Regions from separate parts of the Caldalkalibacillus uzonensis genome, predicted to be linked through region 2. Evidence: riboswitches for the same ligand, from Rfam matches in the RefSeq annotation. Region 2 holds a riboswitch; each other region holds the start of a gene.
What was found. A riboswitch is a leader RNA that binds a small molecule or an ion and turns the genes downstream of it on or off. The one in region 2 is predicted to bind thiamine pyrophosphate.

Region 1: linked by a shared signal. The riboswitch ahead of tenA (thiaminase II) and the one ahead of thiT (energy-coupled thiamine transporter ThiT) in region 2 are both predicted to bind thiamine pyrophosphate.
Region 3: linked by a shared signal. The riboswitch ahead of thiE (thiamine phosphate synthase) and the one ahead of thiT (energy-coupled thiamine transporter ThiT) in region 2 are both predicted to bind thiamine pyrophosphate.
Region 4: linked by a shared signal. The riboswitch ahead of thiC (phosphomethylpyrimidine synthase ThiC) and the one ahead of thiT (energy-coupled thiamine transporter ThiT) in region 2 are both predicted to bind thiamine pyrophosphate.

Annotation. Positions count from the first base shown of each region.
Region 1 is NZ_JAUSUQ010000005.1:200,043-202,242, reverse strand. Features, by position in the region: gene J2S00_RS08700 (D-alanine--D-alanine ligase family protein) at 1-413, opposite strand, end outside; gene J2S00_RS08695 (hypothetical protein) at 499-678, opposite strand; partial or broken gene tenA (thiaminase II) at 671-1,228, opposite strand; TPP riboswitch at 1,418-1,517, opposite strand; gene J2S00_RS08685 (flagellar assembly protein A) at 1,521-2,200, opposite strand, start outside.
Region 2 is NZ_JAUSUQ010000007.1:101,256-103,455, reverse strand. Features, by position in the region: gene cls (cardiolipin synthase) at 1-254, shown strand, start outside; gene J2S00_RS10525 (YwiB family protein) at 235-675, opposite strand; gene thiT (energy-coupled thiamine transporter ThiT) at 680-1,228, opposite strand; TPP riboswitch at 1,352-1,456, opposite strand; gene speB (agmatinase) at 1,570-2,200, opposite strand, start outside.
Region 3 is NZ_JAUSUQ010000013.1:41,132-43,331, forward strand. Features, by position in the region: gene J2S00_RS15460 (thiazole synthase) at 1-235, opposite strand, end outside; gene thiS (sulfur carrier protein ThiS) at 239-439, opposite strand; gene thiE (thiamine phosphate synthase) at 501-1,130, opposite strand; TPP riboswitch at 1,195-1,285, opposite strand; gene yfkAB (radical SAM/CxCxxxxC motif protein YfkAB) at 1,407-2,200, shown strand, end outside.
Region 4 is NZ_JAUSUQ010000021.1:15,449-17,648, reverse strand. Features, by position in the region: gene uvrA (excinuclease ABC subunit UvrA) at 1-497, shown strand, start outside; TPP riboswitch at 617-730, shown strand; gene thiC (phosphomethylpyrimidine synthase ThiC) at 926-2,200, shown strand, end outside.

The sequences.
Region 1 (2,200 bases), on a different contig from region 2:
GGCAGATTGTGCAAAGCAAACATTCTTTTCATCATCACTTTATCCATACCCAAACTGGAACCCAGGACACCTGACCCTACATAAGGGACGTCGATCATCTCCAACAAGCCCTGCAAAGTACCGTCTTCCCCATACGGACCGTGAACGACCGGGAATACTATATCCACAGTTTCCTTCAGCTTTAACAGGTCCGGATGGCGGTTGGTGGCCAATCTGAGCTCGGCAACGGTGGAAGGCGGCTGTTGCAAACTCCCCCCTTCCACCCATAAGCCATCCAATTGGATATAGAGGGGAACCACTCTCCATTTATCATAATCAATAGCATGCAAAATAGAGAAAGCGGTGCGCAATGAAACTTCATGTTCACTTGACTTTCCTCCGTAAATCAAACCCAGTACCTGTTTGTCACTCATGTAGAATAACTCTCCTTTAGGCGGATTTATCTTATGTATATGCCTATGATTATATCATGTTTACTCTAAGGAGAGCATTCGTTTCTTACTGGTTATTTTCGTCGACCAGATTGACATAGATCTCCTCAACAGATGGGACCGCCTCTATCAAGCCACCCTCCAGCAACCAGTCAGCCGTCTCTTGCCAAGTCTCTTCTATTTGACTGCCGAAGGCTTCATCCCCCATTTCCATCTCTTGCTGAACATGGTCCGCATGCTTATTCATCAGTCGGCCACATCTTTCTGTAATAGGACATCTCCCAAAACAGATACTCGAAACGGGTCGTGTTTAAGAAGATTTCTTCCAGACGCTCCAGCTCCCTCTCTGGTTTGCCCTCTGCTTGCTCATCCAATAAATCGATGGTCCATTGAGCCAGTTCCCCAAACTCCTCACTGGCGTACATCTTGATCCAATCTCCGTAAAATTCATGCTCGCTGGCGCCAGGAATCCGATTGAGAGCCGGCCTATTTCATGGTAGCTCCACATGCAAGGCAACAGGCTGGCCACCAGTTCAGCCAGTGTCCCGTTTTGAGCCACATGAAGCATATAGTGGGTATAAGCCAGCGTCGTTGGGGCAGGCTGCGCCTGTTCCAGCTCTTGTTCGGAGATGCCGAACTTCTTGGCATACTGGCGATGTAAGTCCATTTCCACATTTAAGGTGGCATCCAGTAAACGGGCAAAGCGGCCCATGGTTGCCACATCATGAGCTTTGACCCAGGGCAAACAACTTGGCATAGTCAATCAGATAAAGATAATCTTGAATCATATAAAAACGGACTCCTTTCATGAGAGAAATAAAAAACCACTCCCAGGTAGGAGTGGTCAGTCAACATTCAAACAATAACACCGGCTTTTAGTAGAGCGGTTACAGGAACCATCAGCCATCGGGAAGGAACATCAAACAGCAAAGGACTGTTTTGGGCCATGTCTCCTCCCAGACAATATGTACGCCGGGCAACGCGATGCTGACGTGACTCCACTTCCCTACGCTAGTATTATCTAGGTCAGGTTCAAGGGTTGAGGCGGAAACCTCTCTCAGCCATTCAGCACCCCTAGTGGAGTAAAAACTATACTGTTATTAAGCTGTGGGTTTTTCGGTCATAACACATTTTGACCAGGGACTGTTCCCGTTGATTGTGGTACGATATGCCATTAATTTCAATGGTGACATCCGGATATAAGTACTCAGCTGACACCTGCCCATCCTCTTGATTCACCCGAACGTAAGTTTTGACATTGGCCGGGGCCCCCAGTCTTTTCACTTTAATCCGGTGTCCGGCTTCCAGTCTTCCCCCTCGAGCCACCCCGGTTCCGTCGATAATCAATATATCATGGGCGGCAAACAATGTAGAGTTGTAAACGCCCAACCCTTGGACACATATATTGCCGCTGGCCCGGACAGCAGAGTTATGGATATAGCGCGCACTGACGTGGTAAGCGCCCTGGCCCTGTCCGGCGATGTCCTCCATCAAAGCTTTTCCAGTACGGTATAAGTGCTCTATTTCATCCTTAGATTGTATTTTAAGCGGTCCCAGACCTGTCAGCTTTTCAATCAGAGAAGCAGCCCAGTGGGTGAGTTCCTGACTCGGATCGTTCCAATGCTTACATTCCTGCTCAAAGCGTTTAAGATAGGTTTCTAAATGCTTCAGCTTGGATTCAATTAACAACTTGACTACCCTGCCCAAACCGTTAGTTGTCTCAACCTGGTGCTTCACATCCAGGTGGGCACTTATTTGCTGCAGGCCTT
Region 2 (2,200 bases):
ACCATGCCAAGATTGCCTTAGTGGACAATTATATCGCCAATATCGGCAGTGTTAATTTGGACCGGCGCAGTTTTTATTACAGCTTTGAAGCCGGGTTGTTTATTTATGACCGTCATATTTGCCAACGGATGGAAACCATTTTTAAGCAGGATTTAAAGGACTGTAAGCCCCTTCTTCCTGAGCAGTTATACCGTCAGCCGTTATGGGCTAAGGCGGCGACACAGTTGTCACTCATCATGGCGCCCTGGCTGTGAGCGTCAGGGTAAAGTGGATATCACTTACGCCATTGCCATTAAGAGACAAATAATAAGCCCAATGCAGTTCCCCTTGCTGTTCTGAGATAGTGGCCAGCGGTTTAAACCGATAGGCGGTGGTATGGGTCTCCATGTGTAACGGTCCATACGGCGTATGGTAGATGCCTCGTGTGGTGGTGCCCGGCCGGTACACATGGTTCATGCTGGCCGCGCCATGACGGATCACCGTCAACCGGTCTTCCTCCAGCTTCAACGTCGTATTAATGGGGCCTTCTTCACTATGCTCTATATATTTGAGATAATAGACCTTTCCTTTGCGATACAACATTCCCGGCACTGTTTCAACCTGCTCATCCACCGGTTGACCGTGTTCAAAAGTTTGGACATGAATATTTAACATCACTGATTGTTTTTCACGCATCTCATCACCTAACTTTGAAAAGTTGGGGACGCATTTTGATCAATAAAATCATAATCACTAAACTAATGATCATTTCTGGTAATAAATAGGACAGATTGTACAAGGCAGAATAGGTGGCCACAGGCATTCCTTCAGGGGCATAAGCCCCAAACCATACCACACCAGAGATAAAATGACTGAGAAAACGCAATCCTGAAGCCAGCACAATGCCAATTGCAGCCAACCCCATCATTTTCCCGGAAGCGCGGGTCTTATGAAGGGCAAACAGACCTGCTGTTCCCAACAGGGCGTAAGCCAAAGGATAATCCAGCACCAACTGCACGGGATGCACCACATAACCACCCTGCACTACCTTTATGATACCCACAATGAGTCCAGCGATCAAACCTGCCGTCAATCCCCGGCGCAAAGCCAGTACAAAGATCGGTACCATAACCAGTGAAATTGAGCCTCCGTAGGCCCATAACGCTCCAAATTTAATAAAACTGAATACATAGGCTACAGCAGCCATAACAGCTGTTTCCACCATAATAAGCAGACGTTCTCGTTCCATCATTCTCCCCTCCATTTTAAGTGTAACTACATAAAAAACCACTCCAAAGGAGGAGTGGTCGAGACAGAAATGTATCCATACCAGATTGCCAACAGCTGACCCCATGTATGGACAACCTGAAAGGCCATTTCTGTTCCACTTTCCTCCGCTAGCATGACCCAGATCAGGTTCAAAGGGTTGGGGCAACTGCCCCTCTCAGCCCGCCTGCGGGCACCCCTAGTGGAACAGGTCAATATATGGGATTTGGCTCTATTATAGCATAGCATCAATCACTTGACACAACCCTGACGTTGAGGGACCAGTTAACCTTTTGAACTTAAATTTTGCCCAGCACAGCAGTTTTATTTGACCCAGCCCAGCAGCATCTCTCGTACCAGCTTGGAAGCGACAATCTGTGTTTTTTCTGTCGGATCATACACAGGTGCCACCTCCACCAGATCCGCACCCACGATATCAACATCAGCTTTAGCTAGCAAATGGATCGCTTCCAAGAGTTCAGTGGAACTGATTCCTCCTGCTTCAGCTGTGCCCGTTCCCGGGGCAAAAGCAGGATCCAACACATCAATGTCAATGGTCACGTAAACTTTTTTTCCGGCCATTGAGGGCAGTGCTTCTTTTAATGGTTTGACCACTTCAAAGGGGTAAAAATGCATGCCGGATTCCCGCCCATACTGAAATTCTTCCCGTGTTCCGGAACGGATACCGAACGAATAGACCCTCTCCGGCCCCAACAGCTGGCATGCTTTTCTGATGGGCGTGGCATGAGAGAGCGGCTCACCCTCATACTCTTCCCGCAAATCGGCATGGGCATCGATATGGATGAGATAAACATCCTTAAACCGGCACTGGACTTCCTGAATGATGGGCCAGGTAACCAGATGCTCTCCGCCCAGGCCCAGGGGAAATTTGCCATCCTGCAGCACCTTGCGCACAAAGTCAGCAATCATGTCTAAACTGCGGGCCGGATTGCCG
Region 3 (2,200 bases), on a different contig from region 2:
TAAATGACATCCCTTCCAAATGTTGCAGAATGGCATCTTCATCAGGATACTCTAAATTTACCCGGCGAATGGCAAAGGTCAACACCTCTGCCCCCGACGCCTTAATCGCTTCATTCTGGATGTACGGATTGGGAAAGCGGCCGGTGCCAAGGAAAAAACGGGAACGCAAAGTTTTTCCGGCAATGACCAGCGGATCATTTTTCAACATGGGCTCGATCGATACTTTGTCTGGCATGGTCTAACCTCCTCCTACAAAATGAACCAGCTCAACTTTGGCTCCAGGCTTCAATTTGTATTGGCCCCACTCGGAGCGATGCACAATGTGACCATCTACTTCGGCTACCACATGGCTTTTGTTTAATTGATAGTGTTCTATCAATTCCTCGAGGGACTCACATGCCACATTTGTTTCTTTACCGTTCACAATGAGCGTTTTCACCGTTCTCACTTCCTTTTAACTCGTGCATGGACATGTATACTTGCACTATTAGCCTCATTGCTTACTTCCTGACCTGTTTAATCTTGCTGGCAAAGGCACGGGCTGCCCCTTGCACATCCTCCGCTCCGACAATGGCACTAACAATGCAAATGCGCTCCGCCCCTGCTTCCAGTACCTGATCCACATTATGCAGCTTGATGCCCCCAATGGCCACAAAAGGAATACGGATATGCGCCACGACTTCCCGCACATACTCCAGGCCAACCGGGTCAACGACATCCTCTTTGGTAATGGTTGGGAAGACAGGGCCAACACCTATATAATCAGCCCCTCCTTCCTCCGCCCGCTTGGCTTCCTCCAACTTGTGAGTGGAGATCCCGATGATTTTATCTGGGCCCAGGATTTTTCGCGCTTCTTCCAATGGCAAATCATCTTGGCCCAAATGAACGCCATCTGCATCAACGGCCAAGGCAATGTCTACATGATCGTTGACAATGAAGGGTACATCGTACCGTACACATAAGTCTTTGAGATGCTTGGCCATATCCAGCAGTTCTCTTTTGGTTTTCTTTTTTTCCCGCAGCTGTACGATGTCAGCTCCACCATTAATTGCCTCTTCAATGACCTCAAGATAGTTCCGCTCCGGGTAAAATTGTTCTCCTGTAATGACATAGAGTGAAAAGTCTTTCATGGTATATACCTCCTAAAAATAGAAAAACCACTTTCTGCGCAAGAAAGTGGAATCAGGCTCAGTCTAACACCAGATTCGACTTCCCTACGCTGGCATGATCCAGATCAGGTCATAAGGGTCTCTCTCAGCCCAAATGGGCACCCCTAGCCGAATTTGATACTCATATTCCCTTTTTTCCTTTAGTATAACCATAACCTTTATGAGGACTGATGTCAATCAGTCATTGACGAAACAGACCTTCTATCGTTAAATTAAGAAGGATAAGGAGGAATCGGCATGTTAAAACAAGACATAAAAAGGGTGACGAGCCCTGTCAACGCACACGCCTTGCTCCCTCGCAAGCGTGAGATTGACCCGTGGGAGTCGTTGTTTCGCCGGTTGGAACAAGGGACCAACAGCCTGACCAGTGTGGAATTTACCGTGACCAATCTGTGCAACCTCCGTTGTGAACATTGTGCCGTGGGCGATGTGTTAACAATGAAAGAGGCTGAGGCACGCATTCCTGTGGATGTATTGCTCAAACGCCTGGATGAAGTGGAAACACTGGATACCCTCAGCATTACTGGCGGGGAACCTATGTATAATAAAGAAATGATTGTTGACTACATTGTACCCTTGCTTCGGTACGCCAAGGAAAGGGGAGCGCAAACCCAGATCAACTCCAACTTAACCCTGGACTTGGAACGCTATGAGGCTATCTTACCTTATTTAGATGTACTGCATATTTCTTACAACTACCGCCATGCGAAAGACTTTTACCAGATTGCCTATGTCCATCACACACACCAGGTTTCTTTGGCCCAAGCGGAAAAAACCTTTCAGCGGTTAGTGGATAACACCAAAACACTGGCAAAGAAAGGAGTGTTTGTCTCAGCAGAATCGTTGTTAACCCCCTTTACTCGGGATAAAATCGGACAAATTCATCATCTGATCAAAGAGATGGGCTGCCAGCGCCACGAAGTACATCCTTTGTACCCCAGCGACTTTGCCCGGGACATGAAGGTGCTTAACTTGGATGAATTAAGAGAGACCTATCACAGGCTGTTGGATGAACGTGATCCGGACCTGTG
Region 4 (2,200 bases), on a different contig from region 2:
TGACAGTGGAGGAAGCGCTGGAGTTTTTCCAAAACATTCCACGTATCAAGCGCAAGCTGCAAACCTTGCAGGATGTCGGCCTGGGTTATATGCGCCTGGGCCAGCCAGCCACCACATTGTCCGGGGGAGAGGCGCAGCGGGTGAAGCTGGCTTCCGAATTGCACCGCCGCAGCACGGGGCGTACCTTGTACATCTTGGATGAGCCCACTACCGGGTTGCACATCGAAGATATCCGCCGCTTACTTGAGGTATTGCAGCGCCTGGTAGACAATGGAGATACGGTACTGGTAATTGAGCATCATCTGGATGTCATTAAGGTGGCCGATTATATCATTGACCTGGGACCTGAAGGAGGCGACCGGGGGGGAGAGATTGTGGCCACCGGCACGCCGGAAGAGATTAGCCGTGTCCAACGCTCTTATACGGGTCGCTATCTAGGGCCCATTCTGGAGCGGGACCGGCAGCGGATGAACAAAAAAGAGACAGTGAAAACATGATAATAAAATCGGGTACGACCGTTTATCCGTGTGACACTGATTGGTGGTCACACGGATTTTATTAATAGGGTTGAATTACCAAACTTTTTGCGATATACTCATTTGTGTAAAATTAATAATATTGTTACTAGGGGTGCCTGTGAGCCGGGCTGAGAAAGGAACGCGATGAAGTTCCTTAACCCTTTGGACCTGATCTGGGTAATGCCAGCGTGGGGAAGTAAGCAGCGGATGCAGCACGTTTCAGTGTGCTGAGAGGTTGTGGCAGCGCGACCGAATGAACACAAGCCGGGTCCATATTCAGGACCTGGCTTTTTAGCTTGCTGCAAAGTGTTTTAAACGATGACCAGCATATACTGATGTGCTGCCCGTCAGCTTGAATGACCCGGATCATGTCCTCCTTCACCACAATTAAAAAGGAGGCTTTTATTATGGTAAAAGATGTTCAACCACGTATTTCGATTCCATCATTTCCGGGCAGTCGTAAAGTGTATGTACAAGGCTCCAGACCAGACATTAAGGTTCCTATGCGAGAAATTGAACAAACACCGACAATCAAGCCAGAGGGGGAAGAAAAAAATCCTTCTGTCAGAGTGTATGATACAAGCGGGCCCTATACGGATCCAGAACAGCAAGTGGATCTCAGTAAAGGGCTCCCTCCACTACGGAGAAATTGGATTTTGGAGAGAGGGGATGTTGAAGAATATGAAGGCAGGAAAGTAAAGCCCGAAGATAATGGCTATCGTTCGGTTGATCATAAGCAGGCCAGTGATCAGCTTCAAGGTTTGGCCAGAAAGCCGCTGCGGGCAAAGAAGGGCAAAATCGTGACACAACGCTATTATGCCCGGCAGGGAATCATTACGCCAGAAATGGAGTTTGTGGCCTTGCGTGAAGGGGTTTCTCCAGAATTTGTCCGGGATGAAGTTGCCCGGGGCCGGGCGATTATTCCAGTCAACATTAATCATCCTGAAAGTGAACCTATGATCATTGGACGTCATTTTCATGTTAAAGTGAATGCCAATATTGGCAACTCGGCCGTCAGCTCATCTATTGCCGAAGAGGTCGAAAAAATGACTTGGGCTATTCGTTGGGGAGCAGATACGATCATGGATTTGTCTTCCGGCCAAGACATTCACACGACCCGGGAGTGGATTATCCGCAATTCGCCTGTTCCTGTTGGTACGGTACCGATCTATCAAGCCCTTGAGAAAGTAAACGGCAAACCCGAAGCATTAACATGGGAGATATACCGGGACACGCTGATTGAACAGGCTGAACAAGGAGTAGATTATTTTACGATTCATGCCGGCGTACTGTTAAGATATATTCCACTGACTGCAGGCAGGGTGACAGGCATCGTTTCCCGGGGAGGTTCCATTATGGCAGCATGGTGTTTAGCCCATCATGAAGAAAATTTCTTGTATACCCATTTTGCAGAGATCTGTCAGATCCTGAATCAGTATGATATTGCCGTTTCTTTAGGTGATGGACTGCGGCCAGGATCTATTGCCGACGCCAACGATGAAGCCCAGTTCGCAGAATTGGAAACACTGGGTGAGTTAACAAAAATGGCTTGGGAATATGATGTTCAGGTTATGGTAGAAGGTCCGGGACATGTGCCCCTGCATTTGCTTAAAGAAAATGTGGATAAACAAATGGACATATGCCAAGAAGCGCCATTCTATACATTAGGTCCTCTGACAACG